2 regions of the Kitasatospora sp. NRRL B-11411 genome follow, and region 1 is predicted to be linked to the other one. Evidence: riboswitches for the same ligand, from Rfam matches in the RefSeq annotation. Region 1 holds a riboswitch; the other holds the start of a gene.
The links. A riboswitch is a leader RNA that binds a small molecule or an ion and turns the genes downstream of it on or off. The one in region 1 is predicted to bind cyclic di-AMP.
Positions count from the first base shown of each region.

Region 2: it holds a riboswitch for cyclic di-AMP, as region 1 does, so the genes downstream of both, IH44_RS49485 (transglycosylase family protein) here and IH44_RS42950 (transglycosylase family protein) in region 1, are expected to answer to the same signal.

Region 1 is NZ_JOGH01000047.1:15,476-22,618, reverse strand. It holds gene IH44_RS0121440 (pseudouridine synthase) at 59-1,018, shown strand; gene IH44_RS0121435 (diiron oxygenase) at 1,227-2,141, shown strand; gene IH44_RS0121430 (CapA family protein) at 2,309-3,523, shown strand; gene IH44_RS42950 (transglycosylase family protein) at 3,546-4,802, opposite strand; cyclic di-AMP (ydaO/yuaA leader) riboswitch at 4,806-4,973, opposite strand; gene IH44_RS0121415 (MFS transporter) at 5,416-6,753, shown strand; gene IH44_RS0121410 (MFS transporter) at 6,873-7,143, shown strand, end outside.
Region 2 is NZ_JOGH01000071.1:17,414-24,556, reverse strand. It holds gene IH44_RS0126300 (ATP-binding protein) at 1-435, shown strand, start outside; gene IH44_RS0126295 (DUF397 domain-containing protein) at 651-893, opposite strand; gene IH44_RS0126290 (hypothetical protein) at 1,242-2,138, shown strand; gene IH44_RS0126285 (hypothetical protein) at 2,346-4,490, opposite strand; cyclic di-AMP (ydaO/yuaA leader) riboswitch at 4,937-5,106, shown strand; gene IH44_RS49485 (transglycosylase family protein) at 5,112-6,410, shown strand; gene IH44_RS0126275 (hypothetical protein) at 6,542-6,742, shown strand; gene IH44_RS0126270 (long-chain fatty acid--CoA ligase) at 6,883-7,143, shown strand, end outside.

The sequences.
Region 1 (7,143 bases):
CTTGCCGCTAGGGTGACCCGGATGGACACCCGCCGGAGGCACCCCGGGGCGGCACACGGTGGTGCGTAGGAAACCCGCCCCCGTCAGCCCGCTGCCGCAGCGCGACGGCATCGACCCCGTCCACGTCAGGCTGCCGCTCGAGGGCGGCTGGCCCACCGTGCGCGCCTACCTCGAGGAGCGCTACGGCGCCGCCGCCGGGGACGGACGGATCGCCGCCATGCTCGCGGCCGGCGAGTTCGTCGCCCCGGACGGACCGGTCACCGACGGCACGCCCTACCGGCCCGGCGGCCACGTCTGGTTCCACCGCGAACCCGGACCGCCCGAACCCGTGGTGCCCTTCCCGGTCGAGGTCCTGTACCGCGACGAGCGGATCGTGGTCGCCGACAAGCCGCACTTCCTCGCCACCACCCCGCGCGGCAGCCACGCCACCGAGACCGCCCTCGCCCGGCTGCGCCGCGACCTCGACCTGCCCCGGCTCAGCCCCGCCCACCGCCTGGACCGGCTCACCGCCGGCGTGGTGCTCTTCGTCGCCGACCCCGCGCTGCGCGGCGCCTACCAGGGCCTGTTCGAACGCCGCGAGGCGGTCAAGGAGTACGAGGCCGTCGCCCGCCACGAGGAGGCCGCGGCGGCGCTGCTGCCGACCGTGGTGCGCAGCCGGATCCGCAAGGACCGCGGCCGGCTCGACGCGTACGAGGAGCCCGGCGAGCCCAACGCGGAGAGCCGGATCGAACTGGTCGGGGCCCGCGGCGGCCTGGGCCGCTACCGGCTCGCCCCGCGCACCGGGCGCACCCACCAGCTGCGGGTGCACATGAACCGGCTGGGGCTGCCGATCCTGGGCGACCCGCTCTACCCCGAGGTGCTGGCCGGGGACGTTCCCGAGGACTACCGGCGCCCGCTCCAGCTGCTGGCCCGCTCGCTGGAGTTCACCGACCCGGTGGGCGGGGAGCGGCGGCGCTTCGTCAGCGGACGGGCGCTGGCGGCCTGGCAGGACCCCGAGGGCTGGGCGGCGGCGGGGTAGGGCAGCTGGGCGGCGGGGCGGCGGGGCGGTTGACCGTCCGGCATGGGCTCGCGCGTGGTCGGACGGGCTCCCGCGCGGTAGGACGGAATGCCGCGGGGTCGGCGACGGCCGCTTTGCGCGCGGTGTATTGACGGGAAGTCTAATAACTTCTACCTTCACGGCAGTGCCACCACTCCACCCTCCACGCCCCCACCGCGAAGGAGCCGGCATGCCGCCCCAGCCCGCCTCCACCCAGTCCGCCCGCACCGCCCCCGACCGGGAGCGCACCGCCGAACGCCTGCTCGCCTCCTCCGCGAAGCTCTCGTTCAACCCCCTCAAGGACGTCGACTGGGACGCCGATCCCGTCCCCGGGGCCTACTACTGCCCGCCCCGCCACCTCTCCCTCTACGGCACCGACCTCTGGGAGCGGATGACCGACGAGGAGCGGATCGAGCTCTCCAAGCACGAGGTCGCCTCCATCGCCAGCGTCGGCATCTGGTTCGAGGAGATCCTCATGCAGATGCTGCTGCGCCACGCCTTCGACCGGGACCCGACCAGCAACCACGTCCAGTACGCGCTCACCGAGATCGCCGACGAGTGCCGGCACTCGATCATGTTCGCCCGGATGATCGCCAAGATGGGCGTCCCCGCGTACGGCGCCGGATTCGTCGCGCACAACCTCGGCCGGCTGTTCAAGGCGATCTCCACCCACAGCCAGACCTTCGGCGGCACCATGTACGTCGAGGAGATCCTGGACGCCTTCCAGCGCGAGGTGATGAACGACGACACCCTCCAGCCGCTCACCCGCCAGGTCTCCCGGATCCACGTCATCGAAGAGGCCCGGCACATCAGCTACGCCCGCGAGGAACTGGTCCGCAAGCGCCTCGGCCCGGTCCGCCGCCGGTACGAGCAGCTGTTCATCGGACTGATCGTCTACTACGCCACCACCGCGCTGATCCACCCCCGGCTGTACGCCGCCGTCGGCATCGAGCCGAAGACCGGCCGGGCCGTCGCCCGGGCCAACCCCCACTGGCGGGCCACCAAGGTCGAGATGGCGCAGAAGGTGGTCTCCGTCCTGGACCGGGCCGGACTGGTCGGCCGGACCAACCGCTGGCTGCTGCGCGCCGCCGGAGTGGTGGCCTGAGCCGACGGCCGCAGGGCGCCGGTCGACGGTCGCTGGTCGACGGTCTGCGGGCCGGACGGCGGCTCGAGGCGGACGGGAATTGTGACCGTCCGGTGGTGATGTGGCCTTCCGGTGTTCGAGTGGCGCGGATACAGTGCGTCATCACCGAACCGCCGGGGGGTCCGTTCATGCGCCGCACCACGGCCGGCTCAACCGCCGCCACCGTCACCGCCACCGCCGTCCTGCTGCTCGGCACCGTCGCCGGATGCGGCGGCCCGGAGCCGTCCGCGGACCGCGCCGCCCCCACCGCCGGGGGCACGCCGGTCTCCACCCCGCCCGGTTCGCCCACCTCGGCTGCCCCGTCCGAGCTGCCGACGGCAGGGCAGCCGACGGAGGGACAGCCGACGCCGGGGCCGTCCGCCGGAACGGGGAGCGGGGCGCCGGAGAGCGCCGGCGCGGGCGGCAGCATCACGGTGGCGTTCGCCGGGGACGTCCACTTCGAGGGCCGGACCGCCGCCCGGCTCGGTGCGACCAAGGCCGACACCGCGCTCGGCCCGATCTCCGCGACGCTCTCCGCCGCCGACCTGGCGGTGCTCAACCTGGAGACCGCGATCACCTCCCGCGGCAGGGCCGAGCCCAAGACCTACACCTTCCGCACCACGCCCAAGGCGCTCGGCGCGCTCAAGGACGCCGGCGTCGACGTGGTCTCCCAGGCCAACAACCACGCCGTCGACTTCGGCCCCGACGGGCTCGCCGACACCCTCGCCGCCAAGGCCGCCTCCCCGATACCCGTGATCGGCATCGGCAAGGACGCCGAGGAGGCGTACGCCCCCCACGTCACCACGGTGCGCGGCGTGAAGGTCGCCGTGCTGGCGGCCAGCCAGGTCAACGAGATCACCAACCAGAAGTGGCGGGCCGGCGCGCACAAACCGGGCATCGCGTCCGCCCTCGACGAGGCCGCGCTGCTGCGCGCCGTCGCCGGGGCGAAGGCACAGGCGCCGGTGGTCCTGGTCTACCTGCACTGGGGCGACGAGGGCGTGGCCTGCCCGACCCGCGCGCAGACCTCGCTCGCCAAGAAGCTCGCCGACGCCGGGGCGACCGCCGTGGTCGGCACCCACGCCCACACCATGCTCGGCGCGGGCATGCTCGGGAAGACCTACGTGTCGTACGGCTTCGGCAACTTCCTCTGGTACGGCACCTCGAACTACACCGCCTCCGACGAGACCGGCGTCACCACGATCACCGTCACCGCCGACGGCCGCGTCACCGGCGAGACCTTCACCCCCGCGCACATCGACGGCCGCGGCGTGCCCGTCCCGCAGGGCGGCAGCGCGGCTAAGGCCGCCCAGCAGCGCCGCGACGGCCTGCGCGGCTGCACCGGCCTGGCCGCCGTCCCGAAGTGACGGCGGCCAGGCCGGGCACCGGTCAGCCCAGGTTCAGCACCTGGCCGGGACGGATCAGGTCCGGGTTCTCCCCGACCGTCTGCTGGTTCGACTTGTAGAGCTCGGACCAGCCGCCGCCCAGGTCGTGGTTGCGGGCGATCGAGGCCAGCGTGTCGCCGGGGCCCACGGTGTACGGCTGCGCGGTCGGCGCCTGGGCCTGGGCCGGGGGCGCCGACTCGGCCGGGGCGGCCGGCGTGGCGGACGCGTCCGCGGGGGCGGTGGCTCCGCTGCCCGTGCTCGTGCCCGGGGTGGTCGGGCTGCCGGTGGTGGGCGTCGCGCCGGGGGTGGCGGTGGCGCTGTCGGTGCTGCCGGTACCGGTGCCGGTGGACGGGCTGGGCGAGACGGTGCCCGTTCCCGTTCCCGTGCCCGGGAGGGTGGGCAGCAGGCCGGTCCCGTTGCCGTTGCTGCCGTCGGCGGGCGTGCTCGGGCTGGGGGTGGTGGGCGTGCCCGGGCTGGGCGTGGCGGTCGGGTCGGTCGGCAGCAGCGGGAGGCCGGGGGAGACCGGCGGGACGGTCGGGGTGGCCGAGGCGTCCGGGGCGGGGGTGGTCGGGGCCGGGGCGACCGGGGTCTCCGTGGCGGGCGCGCTGGGCTGCGGCTGGGGGTGCGCCAGCTGCATGTAGCGCTCGTACAGGCTCTGGTGGCTGGTCCAGAACCAGGCGCCGTTCTTCTCGTACCAGTACACGTGCGAGACCGGGTCGTAGCCGGGGAGGCCGGAGAACACCGGCGCGCTCTTCCCGTCCGGGACGGTGCTGCCGTCCGCGGCGGCGTTGACCGCCGCGACGCCGCGGGCGCCGCGCAGCGAACCCGTCTCGTCCGCCGAGTCGTTGTCGTCGACGACGCCCGGCGCGCTGGCGGTGTTCAGGCCCGCGTCGTCCGCGCACGCCGACCAGGGGGACGGGCCCTCGGTGGCCAGGATGCGTTCGGCGACGGCGATCTGCTGGCTGCGGGTGGCCCCGTTCGGCAGCGCCGAGTACTGGGTGCCGCCGTAGTCGGTCCAGCGCTGGGCGTTGATCCCCAGGCCGCCGTAGCTGCCGTTGCCCTGGTCGGAGTTCCAGTTCCCGCCGCTTTCGCAGTCGGCGACCCGGTCCCAGACCGCGCTGGGGGCGGCGTGCGCACCGGTCACGGCGAGCAGCGGCAGGGCGATGCCGACACCGGCCACACCGGCTGCGGCGATCGCCCGCTCGGCGGCCTTCTCCGTCGGGCTCTGCCGGCGGTGACGTCCCGAACCCGTGAAGAGCATGCGAGATCCTCTCCGCACGCCTACGGGGTGAGCTGTCGGGTTCGGGCCGGGAGGGAGGCCCGGCCGTCGCGCTCCGGTCATCCGGCGCGGACGGCTTCACCCCTAGCCGTGGGGGACGGCAACTAACGTGGTTCCCCCGTCCCTGCCCAAGGGTTGTGGTGGTCGACCCGCAACGCGGTGGACAGGGCTCGGCGTTGTCGCGCGCGGGGGCCCGGCGGTGCGGGCCGGGACGAGCCTATTCACTCGAACGTGGCAATCACAAGCGCGTCGCGCCCGGATCACGCCTTCGTCACGCCGGGCCCTGCGTGGTGTGTGAACGACCTGTTGACGGTGGATCGGACGGGGGAGCGGTCGGCGGATCGGCTGGAGAAGTCTGGCCGATCGGTGGGATTGGGGTGGAGGGGAGTGGGGAAGGCGGGGGCCCCGATCTGTCGGTGGGGATGGTCGATGGCCGCCAACCTGCTTGCTGGGGTGGCGAGTTGGATGGAATTGGGGCATTCGCGGCGTTGCGGATAAATGATGCGACAGGGGGTCGGCGGGCTTCCTACGATCGCCGTGCTCGCTGTTCCGGTGGGTGCGTGGTCGGATCCGTCGAATTTGTTGGGGAGGTTCCGTGGGTGCCCTGATTCCTGAAGTGCTCCGCACCGAGCGCCGGTTCGCCAGGCTGTTCGTCGGCCAGTCGCTGTCGGTGCTGGGAGACCGGGTGTCGTTCGTCGCGCTGCCCTTCGCCGTGCTGTCGATCGGCGGCTCGGCCGCCGACGTCGGGCTGGTCACGGCCGCCGGACTGCTCCCGCTGCTGGTGTTCACGCTCGCCGGGGGCGTCTGGGCGGACCGGATGCCGAGACAGTGGATCATGCTGGCCTCCGATCTGCTGCGGTGCGCCGTCCAGACCGCCGCCGCGGTGCTGCTGCTCACCGGCACCGCCCGGGTCGGGCTGCTGGCGCTGCTGATGGCGGTGTTCGGTGTCGCGGATGCCTTCTTCCTCCCCGCCTCCACCGGGCTGCTGCCCCTGCTCGTCCCCGCCGACCGGCTCCGCGAGGCGAACGCGCTGCGCGGCTTCGTGCAGTCGACGGGGCTGGTGGTCGGGCCCGCACTGGCCGGCCTGCTGATCGCGGCGGTCGGGCCCGGTGGCGCGCTGGCGGTGGACGCCGCGAGTTTCGCGGTCAGCGCCGCCGTGCTGGCCCGGTTGGGCACGGTGGACGGTGCGGCCGCCGCGGGCGGCGCCGACGGCGGGGCGGAGCGGGCCGAGCGGCTCGGCTTCCTGGCCGAACTCCGGGTCGGCTGGCAGCAGGTGCGCAGCCGGACGTGGGTGTGGTCGGGGATGCTGGCCATAGCGGTCTACCACGTGGTGGTGCTTCCTTCGGTGTTCGTGCTCGGGCCGGTGCTGGCGGAGCGCGAGTGGGGCGGCGCCGGTGCGTGGACGGTGGTGGTCATCGCGTTCGGCCTCGGCTCGATCGTGGGGGACGTGTGCTCCTACCGCCTGAAACCGGCCCGCCCGATGGCCGTCGCGGCCGTGGCCATGGCGGTCGCCTCCTGCCAGGCCGCGATCATCGGGTCCGGCGCGCCGGTCTGGGTGATTGCCGCGCTGGAGGCGGTCACGGGTGTGGGCGTGTCCCTGTGCTTCGTGCTCTGGGAGACCTCGCTCCAGGTGCACATACCGGAGCGGGTGCTCTCCCGGGTCAGCTCCTACGACCACCTGATCTCCGTCGCCCTGATGCCGCTCGGTCTGGTGCTGGCCGGCCCGCTCTCGGACAGCCTCGGCGTGCGCCCCACGCTGTTCGGAATGACCGTCCTCGCGGTTCCGGCCGCACTCGCCCTCCTCGCGCTGCCCGCCGTCCGCCACCTGCCGGCGAGCCTGCCGTCCGAGTCCGAGTCCGAGTCCGAGCCTGGATCCGGGGCTGGACCTGGATCCGGGGCCGGGCGGGGGGCTGCGGTGGAAGCGGTGGTGTGACGGTGAACCCATCCATTGATCTAATGATCCACAGAACATTGGAATATCCTGGCTCGTGGACGGGCCGATCCCCGCCCTGCCCGCGCGCTGTCGTACATGCCCACCCAGGAGCACCGCCCATGACCCTCGAAACCCGGCGTCCGCCGCAGCACCCCCTACCTCCCGGGCCCGCAGCGCCGGACGGACCTGCCGGACCCGCCCGGATCGGTAGCCCTCCGATCCGGCTCGGCCTGCGCGCCAACCTGGCCCAGTTCGGCCTGCTGGTCGCGGTGAACGCGTTGGTCGGCGGCATGCTCGGACAGGAGCGGACCGTACTGCCGCTGCTCGCGGACCGGACGTTCCACCTGTCCGCCTACACCGGCGCACTGACGTACATCCTGGCGTTCGGCG
Region 2 (7,143 bases), on a different contig from region 1:
GAGTTCACCAGGCGGTCGCTGGAGGCCTGGGGGCTCGGGGAGATCTTCGACGACGTGGCCCTGGTGGCCTCGGAGTTGGTGACCAACGCCCTGCGGCACGCGCTCGGCCAGAGCGAGCCGTCCCGGGTGCCGGTCCAGGGCGTCCCGCAGCCGACGGTGGAGACGCTGCCGATCCGGATCAGCCTGGTGCACCGCGCGCCGCAGGTGGTCTGCGCGGTGAGCGACCCCTCCAGCACCGGTCCGATAGCCCGGGAGGCCGACTTCGTGGCCGAGTCCGGCCGCGGGCTGCACCTGGTGGACTCCTTCTCCCGGTCCTGGGGCTGGCACCCGCTGGCCGGCGCCGGGAAGGTGGTCTGGGCCCTGTTCGACGCCCACACCGAACTGCCCGTCCCGGAACAGCTGTCGAACTCCGGCCGGCACCGCCGCTCCGCCTGACCCGCACCCCCCCGACCCGAACACCGGCCGACCCGAACACCGGCCGACCCGCGCACCGCCCGACCCGCGCACCCCCTGAAGCGCACCGTCCGACGAAGCCCGGTGCGAGCGGCCTTTCCTGACGGAACGTCAGAGGCGCCGGGCGGCGCCCGGAACCACGAAGGCCGTCGCGGGATCCCCCACGACGGCCCGGGTGAACGGGAGTCGACCGGCCGTCAGGGCGTGCCGCCCAGGTGGTCGAACTCCCCGTCCTTGACGCCGAGCAGCATCGCGGTGATCTCGTCCCTGGTGTAGACCAGTGCCGGGCCCTGCGGGAAGCGCGAGTTGCGCATCGCCACGTCGCCGTTCGGCAGCGCGGCGAATTCCACGCAGTTGCCCTTCGAGTTGCTGTGACGGCTCTTCTGCCAGACCACCCCGTCCAGGTCCGTCGCCGCCATGCCGTTGTACGCCTCACGCATTGTTTTCTCCCCAGAGCCTGGCGAATGCCTCACTTGACGTGATGATAGCCCTCCTGCACGTGCATCAGCATGGGAAATTTCCCGTGCAGAAGAACGTGCCAATGCTGTCACCAACCCTTCACAGCCGCGCAATTGACGGTGCGTAAGCGGACACAGCCGGGCGAAACGCCAGTCACTCCATGACCGTCCGCACACATCCGTCTGCGCGTTGTCGATCATCACCACCTTCCACGCGGTTCACAGGTAGTCACGATTCGCACTGTGATGACTGTCACTTCCTGGCGGAAACCCGCCCGCTGCCGGTATCCGGCTGCAACGCGCGAGGGGACATGTCCTACGATCTGGCGCATGAGCACCGCAGCCATCCCGGGCGCGCCACTGCCCGTCCGTACGCCAGGCTCCCGTGCGCGGGGGCGCCACCGCCGTCCCGAGCGCCCCGAGATCATGGCCGGTTCGCCCGCCCTGGTGCTGGCGGTCCCGGCCGTCGCCGGGCCGGAGAGCCGCCCGGTCGTCGAGGAGCTGCTGTCCATCGTCCGCACCGAGCAGGCGGGGATCGAGGTGACGGCGGCCTACCAGGGCGGTGAGGACGCGCCGACGGTCGCCGACCTGCTGGCGGCGGCCGCCGAGGCGGGCCTGCCCGCGCCGGTGGTCGTCCCGCTGGTGCCCGGACCGCACGGCTTCCTGCCCGAACTGCACAAGCTGGCCGCCGAGACCGGCGCCCAGGTGCTGGACCCGCTGGGCCCGCACCCGCTGCTGGCCGAGGCCGTGCACGTGCGGCTGTCCGAGGCCGGGCTGGCCCGCGCCGACCGGGCCCGGCTGTTCGCCATCGCCACCGCCGCCGACGGCGTGGTGCTGACCACGGTCGGCGGCGAGGAGGCGGCCGCCGCGGCCGGCATCACCGGCGTCCTGCTGGCGTCCCGGCTGGCCGTGCCGGTGGTCCCGGCCGCGTTGGACGTGCCCGGCTCGGTGGCCGCGGCCGTCGCGCACCTGCGCGCCACCGGCTCCGAGCGCCCGGCGCTGGCCCCGCTGGTGATCGGCCCGGAGGCCGACACCGAGCTGCTGGCCACCGCCGCCGAGGAGACCGGCTGCGCGAGCGCCGCCCCGATCGGCGCCTACCCGACGGTGGGCCAGCTGATCGCCTCCGCCTACCTGGCCGCGCTCCCCGAGCCCACCCAGGAGCAGTTGGAGGCCGCCGAGGCCGCCATCGAGCAGCAGCGCACCCCGGGGGCGCACGCGGCGCGCTGACGCCGACCGAGAGCCGCGACGGGCGGGAGCAGCGAATCGACGCGCTCCCGCCCGTCGCGCTTCCCCCGTGCCGCGCACCGACCGGTCCCGACGCGCTTCCCCCCTGCCGCGCCGACCGGTCCCGATGCGTTTCCCCCGTGCCGCGCACCGACCGGCCCCGACGCGCTTCCTCGTGCCTCGCACTGACCGGTTCCGTCAGGCTGCCGCTCAGCCGGTGGTGACGCGTCCCGTCCCGGGTGCGCGGTCGGTGAAGGCGAGCGCGGGCAGGGCGACCGGGCGCGGCGGGACGGGGGCCTCGGCCGGCGTGGTGGTGGCGTTCCACGGCGTGCCGGCGAGCCCCGGGCCGCCGCCCTTGCCGAGCGCGACGGTCTGCGCCTGCCCGGCCGGGCGGAACAGGATCCGGGTCGGGTCGGGCGCGTCCGGGTCGAGCCACAGTTCGCTGCCGGCCGGGCCGCCGAACGCGCAGTCCAGCACCGCGATGTCGTCGGGCTTGCCGTCGCTGGTGGCCCGGAACGCCACCCCGGCCTTCCGGTAGCCGGTCAGCCGGCTGCGGCTCAGGGTGACGGCCTCGCCGGCCAGTTGGTGCTTGAGGGTGGTCACCGCGTAGTCGGACTGCCCGGCGGCGTCGATCAGCAGCCCGTCGAAGACGGTGCCCTTGTCGCGGCCGAGCGCGTGCACGGCGATGCCGCCGGCGGCGTTCCCGTACAGCACCGAGGCGGTGTAGTCGAAGTCGTTCAGGTAGGCGCCGTGCTCGATGCCCCAGCCGCCGTTGTGGTACGCCGCGTACTGGGTGACGGTGTGGTGGTGCTCGGCGTTGAGCCAGACGAAGATGCCGTTCTGCAGGTTGTTGTGCGCCAGGCAGCGTTCGAAGGTCCAGACGCCCTCGCTGGTCTCCGGCCACTCGTAGCCGGACGCGCCGGTGGCGCCCTGCACGCCGACGGCCACGCAGTCCCGGGCCGAGGAGCCCGTCCCGGCGCCGAGGCTGAAGCCGGTGAGCCGGTAGGCGCGCGGGTTGGGCTCGAAGGCGGTGCGGGAGGCGACGCAGCCGTCGTAGGCGATGTCGTTCGAGGGGCCCTGCGGGGTGCGGGTGTCGATCGGGCCGTCCCACCAGTACGCGTCCTCCCAGGTGTCGTGGGAGATGCAGCCGCGGAAGGTGATGCCGTGGCTGGCGTGCGGCACGAAGGCGTGGCTGCCGGTGTCGCGGACCACGACGCCCTCGACCACGGTGCCGCGCGAGGTGTCCAGCAGCATGTGGAAGTGCAGCCCGTACCGGCCGAGCACGGGTTCGGTGACGGGCTTGCCGTCCCAGCTGTCCTTGCCGTCGGCGCGCGGGCCGAGCCAGCGCAGGGCGGCGTGCCGGACGTCGGGCGGGCGGCTGGAGGTGAGGTGGACGTGGGCCCGGCCCTGCTCGGTGCCCTCGATCCGGACGTTGCGGCTGAGGTTGAGCACCTCGGCGCCGAAGGTCGCGCCGCCACCGGTGGCCACCCGCGGGTGGGCGTGCCGCAGCGGGCCGGTCAGGGTGACGGTGGCGCCGTCGACCCGGGCGACCGTCACCAGGTCGTAGGCGGTGGAGAAGTCCGCGGTGTCGGGCGGCGCGGTCGGGGTGACGGCCAGTTCGTCGCCGGGCTGCCAGCCGTCGGGGGCGGCGGCCAGCTTCAGCGCGGTGTCGCCGGGCCCCAGGTCGGCGGCGGCCCGGACCCAGGCGGTGCGGGGCGCGCCGTCCAGGCGCAGGTAGCCCTGGCCGGTGACCCACAGGCCGGTGTCGCTGTCGACGACGGTCATCCCGCCGCCCGCGAACCGGTGTTCGTCGACGTGCGGGAAGCGCAGGGTGTGGGTGTGCGCGGCGTCGGGGGCCAGGGCCAGGACGCCGCGGACCTCGACGTTGCCCGCGCTGGCCAGGGTCAGCGTCCGGTCGGCGGCGAACACCAGCGAGCCGCCGGGCTCCACCAGCAGCGAGCCGACCTCGGCGTCGGCGTCCAGCACCACCCGGTCGGTGATCCGCACCGCGCTGCCGGGGCCCGGCGGTTTCCCGCCCCAGCCCTTGGCGTCGGACCACTTGCGGCCGCCGGTGTCCAGCACCGGGGGCCGGGCGGAGGGCTGCGGGCTGCCGGCGGCGGGTGGTGGGGCGCCGGTGCCGTGCGGGTGGCCGGCCGGGGTGGCGGTGCCGGTCCGCGCGGCGGCGGCTCCCGCCGGTTCGTCGGCCCCGGCCAGCGACTGCCGCAGGACCACTCCCCCGCCGAGCGCCGCCGCCGTCCCGGCCGCCAGCCAGGTCAGCATCCGGCGCCGCCCGACCGGCGGGCGCCGGTGCCGTACCGGCGGCGGTTGCCGTTCCTCGTCCTGCCGCTGTTCCACCGTGGCCGCCCTTCCGGGTTCCGCCGCCCTGAGCCGTCGGGGGCAGCATAGGCAGCGCGGGCGCCGGAAAGCGGCGGATTCGGTTTCGCTTCAGCATTCTGACGTACCGTCAGGGGGGTGCGGCGGGGCGCTTCCGGTCAAGGACAGAACGCCCATACGGCGACAAATGACCCGCCCACCGGGTGACCAAACGTGAATAATCCCGCATAACTCAGCATAGTGCAGCAAAACGGGCACAAGATCACCTATCGCCTGACGTCCCGCCAGAATTCGCCGCCGCTCGCGGAGTTCGCCGAATATCCCTTGATCACCCATTCCGGCCACTGTGATGCCGGTCACGGGCATTTGCGGATTCTCCTTAATTCCGCTTAATCTCCTGCCCACGTTCGTGGACACACGGACCCAGTTCGCCCGGAACGCCGAGTCCTGCCGCCGGGCGGGTCGGCTCATGCACAACGCACCACGGCAGGGGCGGGGGAACCAGGTAAGTCGCCCCGGGCGGTCGAAGGACCGCACGGGGCTAGGGGTGAAGCCGGGCGCACCACGCGGTGCGCGCGGCCGGGCAACTCCAGCCCGAATCCGACAGCTCACCTCGCAGGCGTGGGAGAGGAACGCTTCTTCATGCTGCCCATCAGCTCCAAGCGCGCCCGCCGCCTGATCGCCACCACCGGTGTCGTCGGCATCGGGCTGTCGATCCCCTGCCTGACCGGTGGCGTCGCCTCCGCGGCGACCGTCTCCACCTGGGACAAGGTCGCGCAGTGCGAGTCCAGCGGCGACTGGGCGATCAACACCGGCAACGGCTTCTACGGCGGTCTGCAGTTCACCGCCTCCACCTGGGCCGAGTTCGGCGGCACCGCGTACGCCTCGCGCGCCGACCTCGCCACCAAGGACCAGCAGATCTCGGTCGCCGAGAAGGTCCTGGCCTCGCAGGGCCCCGGCGCCTGGCCGGTGTGCTCGATCCAGGCCGGCCTGACCAAGGGCGGTGCCGCCCCCCAGGTCGACACCTCCGGCTCCGCCTCGTCCGCCACCGCCGCGCCGTCGCAGTCGCAGACCCAGGCGCCCGCGCAGTCGCAGTCGCAGTCCGGCAGCAAGGGCAAGTCCCAGAACGGCTGGTCGCAGAACGGCTGGTCGCAGGGCAAGTCGCAGGCCCAGCCGCAGGCCGAGCAGAGCGCCCCGGCCGCCACCGCCGACCAGTCGGCCGGCACCTACACCGTCGTGGCGGGCGACTGGCTGTCCACCATCGCGCAGAGCCAGCACGTGGACGGCGGCTGGCAGAAGCTGTACGACCTCAACCGCTCGGTGCTCACCGAGGGCCCGGACATGATCTACCCGGGTCAGCAGCTCTCGCTCGGCGGCGCCGCCACCGCGCAGCAGCAGTCCGCGCCGGCCGCCACCACCTCCTCCTCCGCCAGCACCCACCAGGGCTCGTCCTGGAAGGGCGACCGCTCCTCCGCCGCCAAGTCGTCGAGCACCCCGGCCAAGTCGTCCACCGCGACCACCGCCACCGCCTCGACCAGCGCCAAGACGACCACCACCGCCACGGCCGCCACCAAGGCGACCGGCTCCAAGGCCGCGGCGATCGACTTCGCGCTGTCCAAGCTCGGCCAGGCGTACGTCTACGGCGGCACCGGCAACGGCGGCTGGGACTGCTCCGGCCTGACCCAGGCGGCGTTCCGCCAGGCCGGCATCAGCCTGCCGCGCGTCGCCGCCGACCAGGCCGACTACTCGACCCGCGTCTCGCTGGACAGCCTGCAGCCGGGCGACCTGCTGTTCTGGTCCAGCAACGGCTCCAACTCGGGCGTCTACCACGTCGCCCTGTACGTCGGTGACGGCAAGTACGTCGAGGCCGCGAACCCGCGTTCCGGCGTCCGCACCGAGACCATCGCCAACTGGGCCCCCGACTTCGCGGGCCGCGTCTGATCACCGGCACGACCGCCGCTGCCCCCGGGGACCTGGTCGGCCCCGGGGGCAGCGGCCTATCCTCGGCCGTACGAGGCCCGACGAGCCTCGACGGAGCCTCGGCAGGGGCTCGACGACCGGGGAGCAGCACCATGGCGAAAGTGACGATCACGCTGGACGCGGACCTGGCCCTGGAGGTGATGATGCGCGTCGGCGCCACCAGCCCCCAGGACGCGGTGGAACTGGTCGTCCGCGACTACCTCTCCACCGACCGCCGCACCATCGCCCGCACCGGCGGCACCCGCGACGGCGAACGCCTCCTCCCCAAGCCCCCGACCATCGAAGAGGGCTGACGCCCCGCCGGGCGGCCGCGGCCCCGCCGGTCCCGAAACCTCCACAACCTCCGCAACTGTCAAGTAACTTACTGTCTAGTAAGTTCACCGGCGAGTACCTAACCTGGGCGAACCCCCACCCCACCCAAGGGAGTTCGCTCATGGCACACCCCCTCGCCCGGGCCGCCCGCGCCGCCCGTCCGCCCGTCGAGGTGCTGCGCACCGGCGGGCGGGTCGTCGAAGCCCGGTCCGCGTACCTGGTGCCGCCGCCCGCGGACGGGGTCCTGGGCGACCTGCCGTTCCGCAACGCGCGGGAAGCGCCGGAGGCGGTGGTGGTGACGCGCCGTCAACCGGACGGCTCCTGGCGGGACGTGACGGCCCGTGAGTTCGCGGAGCAGGTCGCGGCGGTGGCCCGCGGCCTG